DNA from 3 places in the Streptomyces sp. NBC_00464 genome. Region 3 is predicted to be linked to each of the others. Evidence: predicted binding sites of a transcription regulator. Region 3 holds the regulator's gene; each other region holds the start of a gene.
The links. The regulator HrcA, encoded in region 3, represses chaperone genes, less so after heat shock. The targets are predictions, from matches to a motif close to TTNGCACTCNGNNNNNCNGAGTGCNAA.
Positions count from the first base shown of each region.

Region 1 (7,666 bases), 2.1 Mb from region 3:
CTCGGTCAGGACCGGGCCGGTGAAGGTGAGGACGTCGTCGCGGGACTCCAGCGTGCCGTTGTCCCGGGCGCCGGCCGGGAGGGAGAGCAGCGGGCCGCCGAGGGAGGGCGTCGGGTCGGCGGGGTCGTGGCGGAAGGCGGCCAGGGGGGCGGTGTCCGTGGGCGGCTGCCGGGTGAGGTGGCCGTCGGCGGTCGGGAACCAGGAGGTGGTGGCCGGGTCGAGCGGCCACGCGTCGAGGTCCTGCCACGCCGCGTCCGCGCCGCCCATGTGCACGCGTACGGGGGTGGGGCGCAGCTCCGAGGGGTCGTCGCACAGGTGGGCGCGGAGCCAGGCCAGGCTCTCGGCGAACACTTCGGGCCAGCCCTGCTGCAGGGCGGAGGCGTGGGTCCAGGGGCCGGCGAGCAGGGCCGTCTCGCCGCCTGCCGCGCGCAGCCGTGCGTACTGCGCGAAGGTCTGGTCGACGAGGGCGTCGTGCCAGCCGGTGACGAGGGCGGTGGGGATGCCCGGACGGTCGGCGGCCCCGGCCGCCGACGCTCCCCGCCAGTACGGGTCGTCCGCGTCCGGGTGCGTCATCACGGCGTCGAGCCAGGGCACCTCCTGCCCGAGTGCGGCCGTGTAGGCCCCCTTGAGCGGACGGGTGTTGACGATGTCCTTCAGGTGGCGCTTCAGCCGCAGCGTCGCCTTGATGAACGGCCCCATGCCGCGGTGCTGGTACGTCATCCCGGCGCCGACGAGCAGCGCGTTCTCCAGGTGGAGCACGCCGTCGGTGTGGAAGAGGGCGTACGGGTCGTGCAGGCCGACCTGGACCACCATGGCCTTCAGTTCCGGCGGCGGGTCCAGGGCGAGCGCCCACTGGACGTAGCCGAGGTAGCTGGGTCCGACGGTGCCCAGGGTGCCGTTGAACCAGGGCTGTTCGCGCAGCCAGTTCACCGTGGCGAGGCCGTCTGCGGCCTCGTTGCGCCAGAGGTCGAAGGTGCCGCCCGAGCCGCCGGTGCCGCGGCAGCTCTGGAGGATCACGTGGAAGCCCTGTTCGGCGAAGAGGATCCCGTACTGGGGGGACCAGGGCACGCCCCGGCCGTAGGGCGAGCGCACGAGGAGGGTGGGGAAGTCGCCCGCCTCGCGGGGGAAGTAGTGGTCCGTGATCAGGGGGCTGCCGTCGGCGGCGGGGACCGTCAGCCCCGGCTCCCAGCCGACCCGGTGGCGTCTCGCCGGGAGCCCGCGCCAGGTGGCCCGCATCATCCGGGCGGAGAGCGGGGGCTTCGCGGCCGACGGCGTCCGGGCGGGCCTCTGCAGGGCGTCGTGCGTGCGTGATGTCATCGTTCGCCTCCATCGCTCCACTCATTCTCGTACTGTGTACGAGAATAGACGATGCTTGGATGAGCGGGACAGCAGCCGCAGCAGTGAGGAAGGGAACGGCAGGATCGTGACCCGTGCCGAAGGGGCGGGCGCCACCGGCGTCGACCCCCGAGAACTCTGGCTGACCCCGGACCGGCCCCGCCGGGGGCGCAGGCCCGCCTTCAGCCGCGAGGCGATCACGGTGGCGGCCGTCGCCCTGGCCGACGCCGAGGGAATCGAAGCGGTCACCATGCGGCGGGTCGCCGCCGAGGTGGGCGCCGGCGTCATGTCGCTCTACAGCTACGCCCCCGACAAGGAGACGCTGCTGGACCTGATGATCGACCACGTCAACGGCGAACTGTCCGCGTCCGCTCCGCTCACCGGCGACTGGCGGGCCGACCTCAAGGCCATCGGGCACCTCCAGCGCGACCACATGCTCCGCCACCCCTGGCTGGCCACGGCGGTCCCCGCCCGCCGGACGCTCGGCCCCCGCACCCTCGCCTTCCTGGAGCACGCTCTGGCCGCCCTGCGGCCCAGCGGTCTCGACGGCGGCGCCCGGCTTGAGGTCTTTGCCCAGCTCACCGCGTTCGTGGCCGGGCACGTGGCCCACGAGGTGGCGCAGGCCGAGGCCGCCCTGTCGCCGGACCGCGCCGCGGCCGAGGCGCTCTACCTCACCACCGTCGCGGCGGACGGCCACCACCCGGAACTGGCGGAGGCTCTCGCCTCGGCCGCCCGCCCGGTCACCCCCGACGCCACGTTCGCCCGCTTCCTGAACCGGCTGGTGGACGGGCTGGACGCGGACTGACCGGGCGGGCCCGGCCCGTACATACGACGACACCGGCCCCCGGGGACGAATCCCCGGGGGCCGGTGTCATGTACTGCTGTGCAGGAACTACCGATCCGTCAGGATCAGAAGTCCATGTCACCGCCCGGCATGCCGCCCGGAGCGCCGCCGGCAGCGGCCTTCTCCGGCTTGTCGGCGATGACGGCCTCGGTGGTGAGGAAGAGCGCGGCGATGGACGCGGCGTTCTGCAGGGCGGAGCGCGTGACCTTCGCCGGGTCGAGAATGCCCTCGGCGATCATGTCGACGTACTCGCCGGTCGCGGCGTTGAGGCCGTGACCGATCGGCAGGTTGCGCACCTTCTCGACGACGACGCCACCCTCGAGACCACCGTTGACGGCGATCTGCTTGAGCGGAGCCTCCAGCGCCAGCTTGACGGCGTTGGCGCCGGTCGCCTCGTCACCCGTGAGCTCGAGCTTCTCGAAGACGGCCGAGGCCTGGAGCAGAGCCACGCCACCACCGGCGACGATGCCCTCCTCGACGGCGGCCTTGGCGTTGCGCACCGCGTCCTCGATGCGGTGCTTGCGCTCCTTGAGCTCGACCTCGGTCGCGGCACCGGCCTTGATGACGGCCACGCCGCCGGCCAGCTTCGCGAGGCGCTCCTGGAGCTTCTCGCGGTCGTAGTCCGAGTCGGAGTTCTCGATCTCGGCGCGGATCTGGTTGACGCGACCCTGAACCTGGTCGCTGTCACCGGAGCCGTCGACGATCGTCGTCTCGTCCTTGGTGATGACGACCTTGCGGGCGCGGCCGAGCAGGTCGAGACCGGCGTTCTCCAGCTTGAGGCCGACCTCCTCGGAGATGACGGTGCCACCGGTGAGGATGGCGATGTCGCCGAGCATGGCCTTGCGGCGGTCACCGAAGCCCGGGGCCTTGACGGCGACGGACTTGAAGGTGCCACGGATCTTGTTGACGACCAGGGTCGACAGGGCCTCGCCCTCGACGTCCTCGGCGATGATCAGCAGCGGCTTGCCGGACTGCATGACCTTCTCCAGCAGCGGAAGGAGGTCCTTCACGTTGCTGATCTTCGAGTTCACGATCAGGATGTACGGGTCGTCCAGGGACGACTCCATGCGCTCCATGTCCGTGGCGAAGTACGCCGAGATGTAGCCCTTGTCGAAGCGCATACCCTCGGTGAGCTCCAGCTCCAGACCGAAGGTCTGGGACTCCTCGACGGTGATGACGCCTTCCTTGCCGACCTTGTCCATGGCCTCGGCGATGAGCTCGCCGATCTGGGTGTCAGCGGCGGAGATGGAGGCGGTCGAAGCGATCTGCTCCTTGGTCTCCACGTCCTTGGCCTGCTCCAGGAGGGCGGCGGAGACGGCCTCGACGGCCTTCTCGATGCCCCGCTTGAGAGCCATCGGGTTGGCGCCTGCGGCCACGTTGCGAAGGCCCTCGCGGACGAGCGCCTGAGCGAGAACGGTGGCGGTGGTCGTACCGTCGCCGGCGACGTCGTCCGTCTTCTTGGCGACCTCCTTGACCAGCTCCGCACCGATCTTCTCGTACGGGTCCTCCAGCTCGATCTCCTTGGCGATGGAAACACCATCGTTGGTGATCGTGGGGGCGCCCCACTTCTTCTCAAGGACGACGTTGCGGCCCTTGGGGCCGAGGGTGACCTTGACGGCGTCGGCGAGCTGGTTCATGCCGCGCTCAAGACCGCGCCGGGCCTCCTCGTCGAAGGCGATGATCTTGGCCATATGAAGTGGTCCTCCCGGACAGGGGTGGATTTCTCCGGACCGAGTGGCGCCCGCGACGGACGGCCTGCGTGCCTACCGGTTCCTTGCCCCGGAGGCCTGCGGGCCTCACCGGCCCGGTCCAAGTTTCTGTCACTCTCACCCAGAGAGTGCTAACCAATAATTAGCACTCGACCCCCGAGAGTGCAAGCGTCCCCCTCGGAGTGTGGACAGCCACAGGCGGCACGCCCCCCTCGGAGCGTGGACAGCCACAGGCGGCACGCCCCCCTCGGAGCGTGGACAGCCACAGAGGGCACGGCGGAAGCGGCCCGGGACGCGCGAAGGGCCCGTACCTGTGGGGTACGGGCCCTCCGTGCGTGAGTAGTGTCGTCGACCGACTGCGTCGAACCCGGCCGGGCTCAGCCGACGGCGAGCTTGACCATGTCCGCCTGCGGCCCCTTCTGGCCCTGCGAGATCTCGAATTCAACTCGCTGACCCTCTTCGAGGGTGCGGTACCCGTCCATCTGGATCGCGCTGTAGTGGACGAAAACATCCGCACCACCGTCGACCGCGATGAAGCCGTACCCCTTCTCCGCGTTGAACCACTTGACGGTGCCCTGAGCCATGCCTAACTCCCCTATTACTGGCCCTTGCACGGGACCACACTTCGCGGACCCGGGTCAGAACTCACCCTCCGACAGGAGAGGGTGTGTGCGCCGGAACGCGTCGACCGCGGCCGAATGTATCTGCCCAACTGCCCTCTGCAACAGGTCAATCGGACGAGAATTCTGGGCAGCACCGATCGCCTCAATATGGGGATTTCGTGAGAATCCAGGGCAAGTCCGGCCAGGCAAAGGCGACTTATGGCGCAAGGGGCTCACGTACTTTGGCTGCTTCTTGTCGTGGCCAGGCGCATTCTCATATGCGGGTGGCACGGGCAGCGGAGGGGACTTCCCTCACCCTATCGCGCTCAACCATGCAGAATTGCCCCCTCCGCTTCTGTCGCAGAGGGGGCAATTCCGGTGACACGGTGGAGTCGGGCCGGCCCCGACCGGGGGCTCGGCCCGCGGGCTCAGCAGCCGCCGGCGACCGCCGGGATGATCGAGACACCGGCGCCGTCCGGGGTGACCGCGTCCAGGCCGCCCTCGAAGCGCACGTCGTCGTCGTTGACGTACACGTTCACGAAGCGGCGCAGCTTGCCCTGGTCGTCCAGGACGCGGGCGGCGATGCCCGGGTGGTCCTTCTCCAGGGACTCGATGACCTGGGAGAGGGTCGCGCCCTCGGCCGGGACCTCGGCCTGGCCGCCCGTGTAGGTGCGGAGGATGGTGGGGATACGGACCTTGACGCTCATGGTGGGTGCCCTTCCTGGAGTCTCGGGTGGTCGGGAGCTGCTCAGCTGGTGGTGGCGAGTCCGGCGGCGCGGAAGGCTTCCAGGCTCGGCCGGATCGTGGCGCTCGCCTGCGAGGTGGCGGCCACCGCGTCCAGCGTCTTGAGGCCGTCACCGGTGTTCAGGACGACGGTGGTGAGCGACGGGTCCAGCAGGCCGGCCTCGATCAGCTTCTTCGTCACGCCGACCGTCACCCCGCCCGCGGTCTCGGCGAAGATGCCCTCGGTGCGGGCCAGCAGCTTGATCGCGTCGACGACCTGCTCGTCGTTGACGTCGTCGACGGCGCCACCGGTGCGGCGGGCGATGTCCAGGACGTACGGGCCGTCGGCCGGGTTGCCGATCGCCAGGGACTTGGCGATCGTGTTCGGCTTCTGCGGCCGCACCACGTCGTGACCGGCCTTGAAGGCGGAGGAGACCGGGGAGCAGCCCTCGGCCTGGGCGCCGAAGATCTTGTACGGCTTGTCCTCGACCAGGCCGAGCTTGATCAGCTCCTGGAGACCCTTGTCGATCTTCGTGAGCTGGGAGCCGGACGCGATCGGGATGACGATCTGGTCGGGCAGCCGCCAGCCGAGCTGCTCGCAGATCTCGTACGCGAGGGTCTTGGACCCTTCGCCGTAGTACGGGCGCAGGTTGACGTTGACGAAGCCCCAGCCCTCGCCGAGCGGGTCGCCGATGAGCTCGGAGCAGAAGCGGTTGACGTCGTCGTAGTTGCCCTCGATGCCGACCAGCTCACCGCCGTACACAGCGGCCATGACGACCTTGCCCTGCTCCAGGTCGTGCGGGATGAACACGCAGCTGCGCAGACCGGCACGGGCGGCGGCGGCACCGACGGCGCCGGCGAGGTTGCCGGTGGAGGAGCAGGACAGGGTGGTGAATCCGAAGGCGCGGGCGGCCTCGACGGCGATCGCGACGACGCGGTCCTTGAAGGAGTGCGTCGGGTTGCCGGAGTCGTCCTTGACGTACAGACCGCCGGTGACGCCCAGCTCGCGGGCGAGGTTGTCGGCCTTGACCAGCTTGGTGAAGCCGGGGTTGATGTTGGGCTTGTCCGCGACATCGGACGGGACCGGCAGCAGCGGCGCGTAGCGCCAGATGTTGTTGGGTCCGGCCTCGATGCGCTTCTTCAGCTCGTCCGGGGAGCCGCTCGGCAGGTCGTACGCCACTTCGAGCGGCCCGAAACAGGACGCGCAGGCGAAAATCGGACCGAGTGCGAATCGCTCTCCGCATTCGCGGCAGGAAAGCGCCGCGGCGGGACCGAGGTCCACGGAAGATTCGGTGTTTGCTGCAACAGTCTCAACAGCCATGATGGCGAGGCCCTTTCTCCTCATCTTCCTCGCGACGCATTTCGTCACGAGACGGAATTGGCACCTTCCCCACCTGACCTCGCGGTCGGCGGGAGGGTTGCCGGGACTTCAACGGGCCGTTCCCTCTGTCCCTCTGGATGAGCGCTGTGGCACTGGACCATGGATCCAGGCGTTTATCGGCGGACGGACCCCGGCATGCGACGGCCATCTGCGTTGTTCAAGACTGTAACCGAAGCACCGGACTGTTGAGATAGTCGTCCGTACCGCGAGATGGATCACATACAGGGAGTATCGACCGTGCTGGAAGAGGTCGAACGCTGGCTGACCAGGCGTTCCTGGTCAGCCGCCGACCGTCCGCTGGACCGTCTGCTGGACGCCAGGAACGGCGCGCACGGGCCGGGCGTGAGTGTGGTGCTGCCTGCGCTGAACGAGGCCGAGACGGTCGGGGACATCGTCACGACGATCCGGCGCGAGCTCATGGAGAAGGTCCGGCTGGTCGACGAGCTCGTGGTGATCGACTCCGGCTCGACGGACGCCACCACCGAGGTCGCCCGCCGGGCGGGCGCCCGGGTCGTCCACCGCGACGCGATCCTCCCCCGCGTCCCCGCCGCCCCCGGCAAGGGCGAGGTGCTCTGGCGGTCGCTCCTGGTGACCGGCGGCGACATCGTGTGCTTCATCGACGCGGACCTGAAGGACTTCTCGGCGGACTTCGTCTCCGGCATCGTCGGCCCGCTGCTGACCGACCCGGACGTGCAGTTCGTCAAGGCGATGTACGACCGCCCGCTCGGCAACACGGCAGGTCAGGGCGGTCGTGTGACCGAGCTGGTGGCCCGGCCGCTGCTCAATCTGCACTGGCCGCAGCTGGCCGGCTTCGTCCAGCCGCTGGGCGGCGAGTACGCCGTGCGCCGCTCGCTCCTGGAGCGGCTGCCCTTCCCGGTCGGTTACGGAGTGGAGCTGGGCCTGCTCGTCGACGCCCTGCACACCGTCGGCCTGGACGCGCTCGCCCAGGTGGACGTCGGGGTCAGGATCCACCGCCACCAGGACGGCCAGGCGCTCGGACGGATGGCGGCCGCCATCTACCGCACCGCCCAGCTGCGGCTCTCCAGGGGGCATCTGGTCCGCCCGTCGCTGA
Region 1 covers NZ_CP107899.1:3,242,019-3,249,684, forward strand. Annotated here, with positions in the region: gene OG912_RS14355 (CocE/NonD family hydrolase) at 1-1,317, opposite strand, end outside; gene OG912_RS14360 (TetR/AcrR family transcriptional regulator) at 1,424-2,140, shown strand; gene groL (chaperonin GroEL) at 2,245-3,870, opposite strand; gene OG912_RS14370 (cold-shock protein) at 4,266-4,472, opposite strand; gene OG912_RS14375 (MoaD/ThiS family protein) at 4,919-5,197, opposite strand; gene thrC (threonine synthase) at 5,239-6,534, opposite strand; SAM riboswitch class I at 6,552-6,678, opposite strand; gene OG912_RS14385 (glucosyl-3-phosphoglycerate synthase) at 6,832-7,666, shown strand, end outside.
Region 1: the regulator HrcA is predicted to act here: its motif matches at 4,031-4,057, upstream of groL (chaperonin GroEL).

Region 2 (7,666 bases), 2.6 Mb from region 3:
CAGGAACGGCTGGCGGTCGAGGCGGCGAACCGGCCGCCGGAACCGGTCTGCGGCTGCACGCACCACCTCGCCAAGCACGACAAGCGGGGCAAGTGCCACGAGCGGGTCGAGGTGCCGACCGCGTGGGACGAGCAGAAGAAGCCGGTGCGCTTCGAGTCGGGGCAGTGCAACTGCCAGCAGTACGTGGGCCCGCAGCCGCTCTCGCAGGTCTACGCGGAGGACCTGACCGACCTCGCGTAGCGCCGGTCCGTCAGCCGCGGCCGGCCTCCGGGCCGGTCACGGGGCGGCCGACGAGCATCGTCGGCGCGTCCGCGACCCGGGTCAGGAAGACCGTTGCCGCGTTCGGGCCCTGGAGCTTCATCTTCCTGCGCAGTTCCTCCGGTTCGACCGCGGAGCCGCGCTTCTTGACGGTGAGGACGCCGACCTTCCGCTCCCGCAGCAGCGCCTTCAGCCGCTTCATGTTGAAGGGCAGCTGATCGGTGATCTCGTAACCTGCGGTGTACGGGGAGTCGTACAGCTCGTCGCTCGTGACGTACGCGATCATCTCGTCGAACAGCCTGCCGTGGCACCGCTCCACGATGTCGGCGACCAGATGCGCCCGGATCACCGCGCCGTCCGGCTCGTACAGATAGCGGCCCACCGGGCCCACCGGCGGGGCGGGCAGCGCGGCCGGAGCGGACAGGGTGGCGCCCGACGGGAGCAGGGTCGCGCGGTAGGAGCCCGCCTCGAAGCCCTCGCCGAACCAGAGCACCGCCTCCTTCACGTCGCCGCCGTCCGAGATCCACTCGGCCTCCGCCTGCGGCCCGATCGCCTCGTGCGGGACGCCCGGGGCGATCTTCAGGGCGGCCCTGGGCGCCTTCAGCGCAGCCGCGGTCGCCCAGGACAGGGGCGGGGAGTACGCCTCGGGGTCGAAGATCCGGCCGCGTCCGCCCCGGCGGGCCGGGTCGACGAAGACCGCGTCGTAGGGCGTGGTGTCGATCTCCGTGACGTCGGCGCACCGGACCTCGATCAGCGCGTCCAGGCCGAGCGCGGCGGCGTTGGCACGGGCCACCTCGGCGGTCAGCGGGTCGCGGTCCACGGCGAGGACGGAGATCCCGGCGCGGGCCAGGGCGATCGCGTCGCCGCCGATCCCGCAGCAGAGGTCGGCGACGCTGCGCACCCCGGCGTCCGCGAACCGGCGCGCGCGGTAGCCGGCCACCGAGGTGCGGGTCGCCTGCTCGACCCCGTTCGGCGTGAAGAACATCCGGTGCGCGTCCTCGGCGCCGAACTTCGCCACCGCCCGCTGCCGCAGCCGGGCCTGCCCCAGCGCCGCCGATACGAGGGCGGCCGGGTGGCTGCGGCGCAGCCGGGTGGCGGTGGCCAGTTCGGTGGCGGGGTCGTACGACCGCAGCCCGGCCAGCAGTTCGGCGCCCTCGGGGGCGCGCAGGGCCAGGAAGGCGGCGAGGGGGTCTGGGGCGTCGGACGGGTCGGGGGCGTCGGACGGGCCGGTCGGGGCGAGAGCGTTCACCCGCCCCATTGTGGGCCAGTCGGCTGCGCGCCAGGCGGGGGACCGTGCGGGGCGGGTGCTGTGTCGGCCCGGATACCCGATCCCGGGCTGGCAGGATGCGGCGCCATGCAGCCAGTACGACAAAAGGAAGAATTTGCCATGAAGCGTCTCAGACCGGGTGCGGCATCGGGCGGACAGGGGCGCAGGAAGCGCGGGCAGGGCCACCTGCGGCGCCGGCCGGGCTATGCGGTGCTCGCCGCACTCCTGGTCGCCGCAGCCGCCTCGGGCTGCGCGGCCGAGACCGGACAGCGGGCCGCGGCCGACCCGGTGCGCGAGGCGGCGGCCCATGCCGGACCGCCGAAGGGCGCCCCGGCGGGAGCGGCCGGTTCCGCCGCGGCGCAGGCCGAGAAGGCGCGCCGCGTCCAGGCCGCACGGGCCGTCGCCGCCAAGAAGTGGGGACTGGCGAGCACCCCGCTGGCTCCGCCGGCCCCGCCCGCCGTGAAGCCGCACCTCACCACCCGTAAGGGCTTCGAGGTCGAGGGCGGCGACGCGTCGCTGCCGCCGGTCTTCACCACGGTCCCCACCAAGGAGAAGATCGTCTTCCTGACGATGGACGACGGGGACGACAAGGACCCCGAGCTGCTGCGGATGATGTCGGAGCTGAACATCCCGTACAGCGCCTTCCTCAGCGACTACCTGGTGCGCGACGACTACGCGTACTTCAAGGAGGCCCAGGCCCGTGGGGTCGTCCTCGGCAACCACACGCTGAACCACCGCTACATGCCCGGGCTCTCCCATGCCGAGCAGAAACAGGAGATCTGCGACCAGCAGGACATCCTCGAGAAGCAGTACGGCGAGCGCCCCCGGCTCTTCCGGCCGCCGTACGGCAACTACAACGGCGACACCCTGCGGATCGCCAAGTCCTGCGGCATCACGGCCGTACCGCTGTGGGCGGCGGAGGCGTTCCCCGACCACATGGAGTGGCGGGAGGAGGACCAGGACCTGCACCCCGGCGACATCATCCTCACCCACTTCCGCGGCAAGAAGGAGTGGAAGGGCAGCATGCCCGACCTGATCCGGTCCGTCATGAAGGTCATCACGGACAAGGGATACGCGGTGGCCCGGCTGGAGGACTACGTATGAGAAGGGCGCACCGGCTGCTGGCCGGACTGCTGACCGCCGGTGCGCTCCTGACCGTCACCGCCGGCTGCGCACAGTCGGTGGACCCGATCGAGCGGCTGGGCCGGAAGGCGGCGCAGCGGATGAACCCGTCGCCGAGCGCCCCGGAGGTGCGGCCCGCGGCCGTGCGCGGTGATCACGGGGCGCCGGGGGCGATGGTCGTCGTCGCCTGCGGCCGCCCCGCGGTGGCCGGGGACTCCCGGGTGGTGCGCCCGCCGGTTCGCTGGTGGCCGGAGCGGCCGGGGCCGCGCGACGGGGCGGTCCTGGACGCGGGGTGCCGGCACGGCTGACGTGCGGAACGGTCCGGGTGCCTGTGGCGTTCTCCCTGTGCCGGGCCGGGCTCGACGGCGAACGGCCGGACGCCACGAGGGGCGTGAATTGGCACTCCGCTTGACCGAGTGCTAATCGCGGTCATAGTCTCAGTGCTGGCACTCCCCACTGGAGAGTGCCAGCAGTACTGTGCGACCAGCAGGTCCGGCACCCGCGACGACGGGCCCATCTGGTCGCCACCCAAAGACTGATAACCCCGTGAGATCTCCGAAGGGGGAGACCGGATCGTGTCGACCAGCACCAAGGTTGCGATCAAGCCGCTCGAGGACCGCATTGTGGTCCAGCCGCTCGACGCCGAGCAGACCACGGCCTCCGGCCTGGTCATTCCGGACACTGCCAAGGAGAAGCCCCAGGAGGGCGTCGTCCTGGCCGTGGGCCCGGGCCGCTTCGAGAACGGCGAGCGTCTTCCGCTCGACGTCAAGACCGGCGATGTCGTTCTGTACAGCAAGTACGGCGGCACCGAGGTGAAGTACAACGGCGAGGAGTACCTCGTCCTCTCGGCTCGCGACGTGCTCGCGATCATCGAGAAGTAATTCACCAAACGTTTGCTTCTGTTCTGCGCCCCTGGCCCCCTGCGAAATAACTAGCCGGGCGGCGAGGGGCGCAGTTCTTGGTTTTGAGAGGACAGTTCAGCTCCATGGCGAAGATCCTGAAGTTCGACGAGGACGCCCGTCGCGCCCTCGAGCGCGGCGTCAACAAGCTTGCCGACACGGTCAAGGTGACGATCGGCCCCAAGGGCCGCAACGTCGTCATTGACAAGAAGTTCGGTGCGCCCACCATCACCAACGACGGTGTCACCATCGCGCGCGAGGTCGAGCTGGACGACCCGTACGAGAACCTCGGTGCCCAGCTGGTGAAGGAGGTGGCGACCAAGACCAACGACGTAGCCGGTGACGGTACGACCACCGCCACCGTCCTGGCCCAGGCGCTCGTCCGCGAGGGCCTGCGCAACGTGGCCGCGGGTGCGTCCCCGGCCGCCCTGAAGAAGGGCATCGACGCCGCGGTCAAGGCCGTGTCCGAGGAGCTCCTCGCGACCGCCCGCCCGATCGAGGACAAGTCCGACATCGCCGCCGTGGCCGCGCTCTCCGCGCAGGACAGCCAGGTCGGCGACCTCATCGCGGACGCGATGGACAAGGTCGGCAAGGACGGTGTCATCACCGTCGAGGAGTCCAACACCTTCGGTCTGGACCTTGAGTTCACCGAGGGCATGGCCTTCGACAAGGGCTACCTGTCCCCGTACATGGTGACCGACCAGGAGCGTATGGAGGCCGTCCTCGACGACCCGTACATCCTGATCCACCAGGGCAAGATCGGCTCGATCCAGGAGCTGCTGCCGCTCCTGGAGAAGGTCATCCAGGCCGGTGCCTCCAAGCCGCTGCTGATCATCGCCGAGGACGTCGAGGGCGAGGCCCTGTCGACCCTGGTCGTCAACAAGATCCGTGGCACCTTCAACGCCGTCGCGGTGAAGGCCCCGGGCTTCGGTGACCGCCGCAAGGCCATGCTCGGCGACATCGCCACCCTCACCGGTGCGACCGTCATCGCCGAGGAGGTCGGCCTCAAGCTCGACCAGGCCGGTCTGGACGTGCTGGGCACCGCCCGTCGCGTGACCGTCTCCAAGGACGACACCACCATCGTCGACGGTGGCGGCAAGTCCGACGAGGTCGCCGGCCGCGTCAACCAGATCAAGGCCGAGATCGAGTCCACGGACTCCGACTGGGACCGCGAGAAGCTCCAGGAGCGCCTGGCGAAGCTGGCCGGCGGTGTCTGCGTGATCCGCGTCGGTGCGGCCACCGAGGTGGAGCTCAAGGAGAAGAAGCACCGTCTGGAGGACGCCATCTCCGCGACCCGCGCCGCGGTCGAGGAGGGCATCGTCTCCGGTGGTGGCTCCGCTCTGGTCCACGCCGTCAAGGTCCTCGAGGGCAACCTCGGCAAGACCGGCGACGAGGCCACCGGTGTCGCGGTCGTGCGCCGCGCCGCCGTCGAGCCGCTCCGCTGGATCGCGGAGAACGCGGGCCTCGAGGGCTACGTCATCACCTCGAAGGTCTCCGAGCTCGACAAGGGTCAGGGCTTCAACGCCGCGACCGGCGAGTACGGCGACCTGGTGAAGGCCGGCGTCATCGACCCGGTCAAGGTCACCCGCTCCGCGCTGGAGAACGCCGCGTCCATCGCGTCGCTGCTGCTCACGACCGAGACCCTGGTCGTCGAGAAGCCGGCCGAGGAAGAGGCCGAGGCCGGTCACGGTCACGGCCACTCGCACTAGCGTGTAGCTGTGCCGCGCAAGCGGTGAGGCCCGGTACCCCGCGAGGGGTACCGGGCCTTTTGCGTATCCGGCCGCGCCGGCGCCTTTGCCGCCCGGGATCTGGGCCGCCTGGTGCATGAGGCTCCGCCGGCAGGCCCCAGCGTATGGGCTTCGCCGTTCGAACTCGGCCCCTCCGGCGCATGAGGTTTTCACCGCCCGAATCCGGTGCCTCCGGCGGTTGAGGCTTGCCCGGATCCGGCTCCGGCGGTTAAGGCTCGCCCGAATCCGGCTCCGGCGGTTGAGGCTCGCTTGGATCCGGCGCCTCCGGCGGTTGAGGCTCGGCCGAATCCAGCCCCTCCGGTTGAGGCTCGCCCGGATCCGGCGCCTCCGGCGACTGAGGCTTGCTCGGATCCGGCCCCTCCGGTTGAGGCTCGCCCGGATCCGGCGCCTCCGGCGGTTGAGGCTCGGCCGAATCCAGCCCCTCCGGCGATTGAGGAGCGGGGTCCGGGGCGGAGCCCCGGAGGCGCTGCCCCCGTACCCCCGCTCCTCAATCGCCGGAGGGGCTGGAGTGGCCGGCGAGGCTGGATTCGGCCGCTGAGGCTGGCCGGGCCGGCCGGGCCGGCCGTGTTAGCCGGATGGGCAGGGTTAGCCGGTGGGCCCGTATGGGCGGTGCTGGCCGGATGGGCCGGGCAGGCCGGGCAGGCCGGGCAGGCCGGGCAGGCCGGGCAGGCCGGGCAGGCCGGACGGGCTGATCGGGCTGATCGGGCTGATCGGGCTGATCGGGCCGGACGGGCCGGGCGGGCCGGACGGGCCGGGCGGGCAACCTACGCCGACCGCGAGAGCGCGTCCCCGTGCACCGGGTCCGCGAACGGGCGGCCGGACGCGAAGCGTTCCAGTTCGTCCAGGGCCTGGTCCGCCATCCGGTGCAGCTCGTTGCCGAGCGATCCGGCGACGTGCGGAGTCAGCAGCACGTTCGGCAGGTCGTAGAGCGGCGAGGACGCCAGGGGGAGGTCGGGGTCCGTGACGTCCAGGACCCCGTGCAGCCGCCCGCTCGTCAGCTCGGGAAGCAGCGCGGCCTCGTCGACCAGCGACCCGCGCGCCGTGTTGATCAGCGTCGCACCGGTCGGCATCGCCGCCAGCTGGGCGGCACCGATGAGATGGTGCGTCTCGGGCAGTTGCGGGGCGTGCACCGAAACGACGGAGCTGCTCGCGCAGAGATCGTCGAGCGTGGTGAGACGGACGCCCAGCAGCGCCGCCTCCTCCTCGCTGACATACGGGTCGTACAGCAGGACGTCGAGATCGAAGGGGCGCAGCAGCTCGATCACCCGACGGCCGATGCGGGAGGCGCCGACGATGCCCACCGTACGGCGGTAGTTGCCGGTGCCGTCCAGCTCGTCGAGCCAGTCGTGCTTGGTGCGCAGCTCGCGGTAGCGCTGTGCGGAACGCAGGACCTGCTTGCCCGCGAAGAGGATCGCGGCGAGGGTGAACTCGGCCACCGGCAGCGCGTTGGCCCCGGCCGCCGACGTGACGGCGATGCCCCGTTCCCAGCAGGCGTCGGTGATGTGGTGCTTCACGGACCCGGCCGCGTGCACCACCGCCCGCAGCCGGGGGGCGGCGGCCAGCACCGGTGCGGTGAGCGGGGTCGCGCCCCAGCAGGTGAAGAGGACGTCGGCCTCGGCGAGCGCGGCCGCCACCTCGGGCGTCGGGTCGGCCAGGTCGTGGGCGACGAGCTCGGTGTCCGTACGGGTGAGGGCGGCCAGCCGGGTGTGGTGGCGTTCGGCGAGGAGGCGTCCGGCGATGCCGGGGGCCATCGCGAGCAGGGCCCGGGGCCGGTTGTCAGTGGCGTGCGGCATGGTGGAACTCGTACTCCTCTGGGCTCGCATGGACGGTCACTTGACGCTTCCGGCGGTCAGTCCCGCCTTCCAGTGCCGCTGCAGGGAGACGAAGGCGACGATCAGCGGGATGACGGCCAGAAGGGAGCCGGTGACCACGAGGGGGTAGAAGCTCGGCTCGCCATGGGTGTTGGTGTTCCACGAGTACAGACCGAGGCTCAGGGGGAAGAGCTTGCGGTCCGAGAGCATCACGAGGGGGAGGAAGAAGTTGTTCCAGATCGCGGTGAACTGGAAGAGGAAGACGGTCACGAAGCCCGGCATGACCATGGGCAGACCGACGGACCAGAAGATGCGCAGCTCACCCGCCCCGTCGATCCGGGCGGCCTCCAGTGCCTCGTTCGGTATGTAGCCCGAGCTGAACACCCGGGCGAGATACACGCCGAACGGGTTGACCAGCACCGGGATCAGCACCGACCAGTAGGTGTTCACCAGGCCGACCTTGGACGCCAGCAGGTACATCGGCAGGGCGAGCGCGGTGGTGGGGACGAGCACGCCCAGCAGCACCATGCCGAACAGCTGGTCCTTGCCCCGGAACGCGTA
Region 2 covers NZ_CP107899.1:2,772,346-2,780,011, reverse strand. Annotated here, with positions in the region: gene OG912_RS12045 (hypothetical protein) at 1-240, shown strand, start outside; gene OG912_RS12040 (class I SAM-dependent methyltransferase) at 251-1,516, opposite strand; gene OG912_RS12035 (polysaccharide deacetylase family protein) at 1,613-2,629, shown strand; gene OG912_RS12030 (hypothetical protein) at 2,626-2,955, shown strand; gene groES (co-chaperone GroES) at 3,220-3,528, shown strand; gene groL (chaperonin GroEL) at 3,633-5,255, shown strand; gene OG912_RS12015 (hydroxyacid dehydrogenase) at 6,059-7,087, opposite strand; gene OG912_RS12010 (carbohydrate ABC transporter permease) at 7,124-7,666, opposite strand, start outside.
Region 2: the regulator HrcA is predicted to act here: its motif matches at 3,044-3,070, upstream of groES (co-chaperone GroES).

Region 3 (7,666 bases):
CCGGGACTCCTTGGAGCCCGGTACGAGATGGTCGACCAGCACTCCCAGACGCGCGTCCGGGCCCGGCGAGAACTCGCGCACGATCGCGGGGAGGTCGTCGATGCCCTCCAGGTACTCCACGACCACGCCCTCGATCCGCAGGTCGTCGCCCCAGACCCGCTCCACCAGCTCGGCGTCGTGCCGGCCCTCCACGTAGATGCGTCCGGCCCGCGCCACCCGGGCCCGCGCGCCGGGAACGGCCACCGAGCCGGAGGCCGTACGGGCGGGGCGGGCCGGGCCGCCCGCCGACGGGCGCACCAGCGTGACGACCCGGCCCTCCAGCAGGAAGCCGCGCGGCGCCATCGGGAAGACCCGGTGCTTGCCGAACCGGTCCTCCAGGGTCACCGTCGGGCCCTCGGCCGTCTTCTCGCACCGGATCACGGCACCGCAGAAGCCGGTGGCGACGTCCTCCACGACCAGATCCGGGTCGGCGGGCACCTCGGGGGCGGGGGCGGACTTCTTCCACGGCGGGGTCAGGTCCGGCTGGTAGCTGCGCATCGGACGACGATAAGCGGGGAGCGGGCTACGACACGCCGAACCGGGCAGCGAGGTCGTCGCGCTGGGCCCGTACGAACGCGGCGTCCACCACGGCCCCGTGCCCCGGCACGTACAACGCGTCCTCGCCGCCCAGCTCCAGCAGCCGGTCCAGCGCCGCCGGCCAGCGCGCGGGGAATGCGTCCGGTCCGGCCTGGGGGTCGCCGGACTCCTCGACCAGGTCGCCGCAGAACACGATCGCCGGCGAGTCGGAGACGCCGGGCACCAGCACCGCCAGATCGTGGCCGCTGTGCGCCGGACCCGCGTTCACCAGCAGCACCTCGCGCCCGCCGCCCAGATCGAGCGTCCATTCGGCGATCACCTCGTGGTGGGGCGCCACAAGGACATCGGCGGACTCCGCCGCGTCCTGTTCGGGCAGGCCCTGCCGCACCGCGTCGGCGTGCAGTTCGTCCGCCCCGTGCCGCAGCACATCCCTCATGCCCCCGGCGCCGTACACCTGCGTCCCGGCGAAGGCGGCCGTGCCCAGCACATGATCGAAATGGGGGTGGCTGAGTGCGATATGTGTCACCCTTTGGCCCAGCAGCGACTGCGCCTGGCGGCGTACCTCCACCGCTTCACGCAGTGACGATCCGGTGTCGCAGAGCAGCACTCCGTCCGTCCCGGCCACCAGTGCGACCGTTGCATCCCACACGGGAAGGCGTCGCCGGCCCACTCCGTGTCCGAGTCGCTCCCAGCCGAACTCTTCCCAAGAGGCGTCCATGGGACGACGCTATCGGCAACGACCTGCGCAGTCTCGCGGTAGCGTGGCCGGTCGCCCTTGCTAGGGGGCTACCCCGTCGCCGTACACTGGCCGGGGGATTGCTGGCACTCGTACGCACAGAGTGCCAGGAGAAGACCCGGGAACGGCCCGAGAACCACCGAGGTACACAGCTGGAGGTGTGCGCGATGCTCAGCGAACGCAGACTCGAAGTGCTGCGCGCCATCGTCCAGGACTATGTCGGCACCGAGGAGCCCGTCGGCTCCAAGGCGCTCACGGAGCGGCACAAGCTGGGGGTCTCCCCGGCCACCGTCCGCAACGACATGGCGGTGCTGGAGGACGAGGGCTTCATCGCCCAGCCGCACACCAGCGCGGGACGCATCCCGACGGACAAGGGTTACCGGCTCTTCGTCGACAAGCTCGCGGGCGTCAAGCCCCTGTCGTCGCCGGAGCGCCGTGCCATTCAGAATTTCCTCGACGGCGCGGTCGACCTCGACGATGTCGTGGGACGTACCGTACGGCTGCTCGCGCAGCTGACCCGGCAGGTCGCCGTCGTGCAGTACCCCTCGCTGACCCGCTCGACGGTGCGGCACGTGGAACTGCTTTCGCTGGCCCCCGCCCGGCTGATGCTCGTGCTGATCACGGACACCGGCCGGGTCGAACAGCGGCTGGTGGACTGCCCCGCGCCGTTCGGTGAGACCTCTCTCGCCGATCTGCGGGCCCGGCTCAACAGCCGGGTCGTGGGACGCCGTTTCGCGGACGTCCCGCAGCTGGTGCAGGACCTGCCGGAATCATTCGAGAGCGAGGACCGGGGAACCGTGTCCACCGTGCTCTCGATCCTCCTCGAATGCCTCGTCGAGGAGACGGAGGAGCGGCTGATGATCGGCGGCACCTCCAACCTCACCCGCTTCGGGCACGACTTCCCTGTGATGATCCGGCCGGTGCTGGAGGCATTGGAGGAGCAGGTCGTGCTGCTGAAGCTGCTCGGCGAGGCCAAGGACTCGGGCATGACCGTACGTATCGGGCACGAGAACGCCCACGAGGGGCTCAACTCCACGTCCGTCGTCGCGGTCGGCTACGGTTCGGGCGACGAGGCAGTCGCCAAACTCGGCGTGGTCGGACCGACCCGCATGGACTACCCCGGAACGATGGGAGCGGTACGCGCAGTGGCACGTTACGTCGGACAGATCCTGGCGGAGTCGTAAGTGGCCACGGACTACTACGCCGTACTCGGCGTGCGCCGCGACGCTTCGCAGGACGAGATCAAGAAGGCCTTCCGGAGGCTCGCCCGCGAGCTGCACCCGGATGTGAACCCCGATCCGAAGACCCAGGAGCGGTTCAAGGAGATCAACGCCGCTTACGAGGTGTTGTCGGACGCTCAGAAGAAGCAGGTCTACGACCTCGGCGGCGACCCGCTGTCCGCCTCCGGAGGCGGTGGCGCGGGCGGATTCGGACAGGGCGGCTTCGGCAACTTCTCCGACATCATGGACGCGTTCTTCGGCACGGCGTCGCAGCGCGGACCCCGTTCGCGCACCCGCCGCGGCCAGGACGCCATGATCCGGCTGGAGATCGACCTCTCCGAGTCGGCCTTCGGTACGACCAAGGACATCCAGGTCGACACGGCCGTCGTCTGTACGACCTGTAGTGGCGAGGGTGCCGCACCCGGCACCTCCGCCCAGACCTGTGACATGTGCCGCGGCCGCGGCGAGGTCTCCCAGGTCACCCGGTCGTTCCTCGGCCAGGTCATGACCTCGCGGCCCTGCCCCCAGTGCCAGGGCTTCGGTACGGTCGTGCCGACGCCGTGCCCGGAGTGCGCCGGTGACGGCCGCATCCGCTCGCGGCGCACGCTCACCGTGAAGATCCCCGCAGGTGTCGACAACGGCACCCGCATCCAGCTCGCGGGCGAGGGTGAGGTCGGCCCCGGCGGCGGCCCCGCCGGCGATCTCTACGTCGAGATCCACGAGCTGCCGCACGCCGTGTTCCAGCGGCGCGGCGACGATCTGCACTGCACGGTCACCATCCCGATGACGGCGGCGGCCCTCGGCACCAAGGTGCCGCTGGAGACGCTCGACGGCCTTGAGGAGGTCGACATCCGGCCGGGCACCCAGTCCGGCCAGTCCGTCCCGCTGCACGGACGCGGCATCACGCACCTGCGAGGCGGCGGGCGCGGCGACCTCATCGTGCACGTCGAGGTGATGACCCCGACCAAGATGGACCCGGAGCAGGAGCGTCTGCTGCGCGAGCTGTCGAAACTGCGCGGCGAGGAGCGGCCCACCGGCCAGTTCCAGCCCGGGCAGCAGGGTCTGTTCTCGCGTCTGAAGGACGCGTTCAACGGCCGCTAGATCCACGTGAACGATGTCGTACGGGCCCGGATTCCGGGCCCGTACCGCATTGTGGACAAAATGTGGCACCGGGGTGCGTATCGCCGGACACGGGGGACATGACACGATGCGGTCATGTCATCCGCGTTGACCGATCTCTGCCGGTATCCGATCGTGCAGGCCCCGATGGCGGGTGGGACCTCGTGTCCGCAGCTCGTCGCGGCCGTCGCCGAGGCCGGCGGGCTCGGCTTCCTGGCCGCCGGGTACAAGACGACGGACGGCATGTACAACGAGATCAAACAGGTGCGCGGTCTCACCGGCCAGCCCTTCGGCGTCAACCTGTTCATGCCGCAGCCGAACCTCGCCGACCCGGCCGCCGTCGAGGTGTACCGGCATCAGCTCGCGGGCGAGACATCCTGGTACGAGACCCCGCTCGGCGACACCGACACCGGCGGTGACGACGGCTACGAGGCCAAGCTCGCCATCCTGCTGGAGGACCCGGTCCCGGTCGTCTCCTTCACCTTCGGCTGCCCCTCCCGCGACACCCTCGACGCGTTCGCCGCGGTGGGTACGTACACGGTCGTCACGGTCACCTCGCCGGAGGAGGCCCAGGCCGCCCAGTGGGCGGGCGCCGACGCCGTCTGCGCCCAGGGCATCGAGGCGGGCGGCCACCAGTCCACCTTCCGCGACGACCCCCAGATCGACGGCGCCGGGACCGGCCTGCTCTGCCTGGTGGCCCAGGTCCGCGAGACCGTGCAGATACCGATTGTCGCCGCGGGCGGACTGATGCGGGGATCCCAGATCGCCGCCGTGCTGGCGGCCGGCGCCGATGCCGCGCAGCTCGGCACCGCCTTCCTGGTCTGCCCCGAATCGGGCGCCCACCTGCTGCACAAGCAGGCCCTCACCAACCCGCTGTTCGTCCGCACCACCCTGACCCGGGCCTTCTCCGGACGCCCGGCCCGCGGCCTGGTCAACCGCTTCGTGCGCGAGCACGGACCGTACGCCCCCGCCGCCTACCCGCAGGTGCACCAGATGACGGCCGTGCTGCGCAAGGCGGCGGCCAAGGCCGGGGACGCGCAGGGCATGGCACTGTGGGCGGGGCAGGGCCACCGGATGGCGCGCGAGCTGCCCGCCGGCCGGCTGGTCAGACTGCTTGCCGAGGAACTGGACGCCGCACGGACGGCAGTGAGCACAAGGAGTACACAGTGACGGCACCCGTCTTCGTCGTCGACCGGATGCCGCAGGGGCCCGGCTTCGTCCTGGAAGGGCCCGAGGGGCGGCACGCCGTCTCGGTGAAGCGCCTGCGCGCCGGTGAGGACGTCGTCCTGACGGACGGGAGCGGGCGCTGGGCCGAAGGCGTCGTGATGGCCGCCGAGGGCAAGGACCGGTTGGTGATCACCGACCTGGAGTCCGTCCACGAGGAACCCCGTCCCGACGTCCGTATCACCGTCGTCCAGGCGTTGCCCAAGGGTGACCGCGGCGAGGTCGCCGTCGAGACGATGACGGAGACCGGCGTCGACGCGGTCGTGCCGTGGCAGGCCGCGCGCTGCATCACCCAGTGGAAGGGCGACCGGGGCCTCAAGTCCCTGGCGAAGTGGCGCAGTACGGCCCGCGAGGCCGGCAAGCAGTCGCGCCGGGTCCGCTTCCCGGAGGTGGCGGACGCGTTGACGACCAAGCAGGTTGCCGCACTTCTGGCCACGGCCGACTTCGCGGCCGTGCTGCACGAGGACCGGGGGTACGCCAGTGAGCCGCTGGCCACCGTCGCGCTGCCCGGCGAGGGTGAGATCGTGCTGGTCGTAGGGCCCGAAGGAGGCGTGTCCCCGGAGGAATTGGCCGTTTTCGCCGCCGCGGGCGCCCGGACCTGCCGGCTCGGACCGACCGTTCTGCGCACCTCGACGGCGGGTACCGCGGCGGTTGCGCTGCTGCTGGGACGCACGGGGCGCTGGGCGTAGCGACTTTCCGGCCGGGGCAGTTGTGGCCGCAAGCGGTCTACCGCTGCGCCGGGAGCGGTGGGAAGCTGCCCGTATGGGGACATCAAGGGCAGCGGGCCGCAGAAGGGCCCATCACTTCCCGGCCGCGGTCTGCCTCGCTGCCGCAGCCGTCGTGGGCCTCGCCGCCTGCGGACCCGTGGACGGACTGAACACCGCCACCATCGCCGTGACCACGGACCGCACCGCCACCAGCGCCCTGGAGCACGAAGGCGTCCAGGTGCAGTGGCTGACCTGCACGGCGAGCGTGGACGGGGGCGGGGCGAAGTCGTCGTCCACGCAGGCCGGTTCGGCCACCGCCACCACGCGCCGCGTCGCCGATGTCGACTGCAGCGGCCGGACGAAGGACGGCCGGGACATCAAGGTCACCGGTCAGGTCCGGCAGGCGGTCGACGGCCGCTGCGTGCGCGGTGACCTGACCGCGAAGGCCGGTAACCGGACCGTGTTCCGGGCCACCCTGCTCGGCAACTGCGCGGCGCCGCCCCCGACCTCCGCACCGGCCGGCGGTGGGAACAGCGGCGGGGGAGGGGCCCGGCCCACGGTCACCGTGACCGTCACGGTCACCGCGCACCCCCAGGGCAAGTGAGCCGGCCGGACGGCGGACTCCGGCCAACCCCGTTCCACCAGGCAGAGCAGCGGCCTAGGGTGATCGATGTGACACAGCCTTCCTACCTCCGGTATCCCCATGTCCAGGGCGACTCGATCGCCTTCACCGCCGAGGACGATGTCTGGCTCGCGCCGCTCGACGGCGGCCGAGCCTGGCGTGTCAGCGCCGACAACCGCCCCGTCACCCAGCCGCGGATATCTCCCGACGGCACCCTCGTCGCCTGGACGTCCACCCGGGACGGGGCACCCGAAGTGCACCTCGCCCCCGTCGACGGCGGCCCCTCCCGGCGGCTGACCCACTGGGGCGACGCGCGGACGACAGTCCGCGGCTGGACCCCCGACGGGGACGTGCTGGTCACCAGCACCCAGGGCCAGGTCTCGCTCCGGCGCAGCTGGGCCCGGGCCGTGCCGGTCGACGGAGGGCCCGCACGGACCCTCCCGTACGGACCGGTCGGCTCCCTCGCGTACGGTCCCGGCGGACGCGTCCTGCTGCTTTCGGCCACCATGGGGCGCGAGGCCGCCACCTGGAAGCGCTACCGCGGCGGCACGGCGGGCAAGCTCTGGATCGCGGCCGAGGGGGACCCGGCGGAGTTCGTACGTGTCCACGAGGAGCTCGACGGCAACATCGAGTGCCCCCTGTGGGTCGGCGACCGCATCGCCTTCCTCTCCGACCACGAAGGCGTCGGCGCGCTCCACTCCTCGCTGCCCGACGGCACGGACCTGCGCCGGCACACCGGAATCGAAGGCTTCTACGCCCGCCACGCCACCACCGACGGCACCCGCGTCGCCTACGCGTCCGCCGGTGAACTGTGGCTCCTGGACAGCCTGGAGAGCGACGCACCCCGCCGCCTCGACATCCGGCTCGGCGGCCAGCGCGCCGACCTCCAGCCGCACCCCGTGCACGCCGGCAGCCACCTGCACACCGCCTCGCCCGACCGCACCGGCCGCGGCAGCGCCGTCGGGTCCCGCGGCGCCGTCCACTGGGTCACCCACCGCGAGGGCCCGGCCCGCGCACTCGCCGTCGAACCCGGCGTACGGGCCAGGCTGCCCCACACCTTCCAGGCCGACGGCGACCAGCACGTCGTCTGGGTCACCGACGCCGAGGGCGACGACGCGCTGGAGTGCGCACCCGCCACCGGGACCGGCCCCGGCGCCGTACCGCGCCGCCTCGCCTCGGGCCGGATCGGCCGGGTCCTCGACCTGGTCCCCGCCCCCGACGGCAGCCGCTTCGCCGTCGCCGCCCACGACGGACGCGTCCTGATCGTGGAACGGGAGAGCGGCGAGGTCCACGAGGTGGACCGCAGCGAGCACGGCGACGCCTCCGGGCTCGTCTTCTCGCCCGACTCCGCCTGGCTCGCCTGGTCGCACCCCGGCCCCGAGCCGCTGAGCCAGCTCAAGCTCGCGCACCTGGCCGACCTGTCGGTCTCCGAGGCGACCCCGCTGCGGTTCCGGGACTTCGC
Region 3 covers NZ_CP107899.1:5,357,176-5,364,841, forward strand. Annotated here, with positions in the region: gene OG912_RS24040 (DUF3097 domain-containing protein) at 1-537, opposite strand, end outside; gene OG912_RS24045 (MBL fold metallo-hydrolase) at 563-1,294, opposite strand; gene hrcA (heat-inducible transcriptional repressor HrcA) at 1,480-2,496, shown strand; gene dnaJ (molecular chaperone DnaJ) at 2,497-3,633, shown strand; gene OG912_RS24060 (nitronate monooxygenase) at 3,748-4,821, shown strand; gene OG912_RS24065 (16S rRNA (uracil(1498)-N(3))-methyltransferase) at 4,818-5,564, shown strand; gene OG912_RS24070 (hypothetical protein) at 5,638-6,186, shown strand; gene OG912_RS24075 (S41 family peptidase) at 6,255-7,666, shown strand, end outside.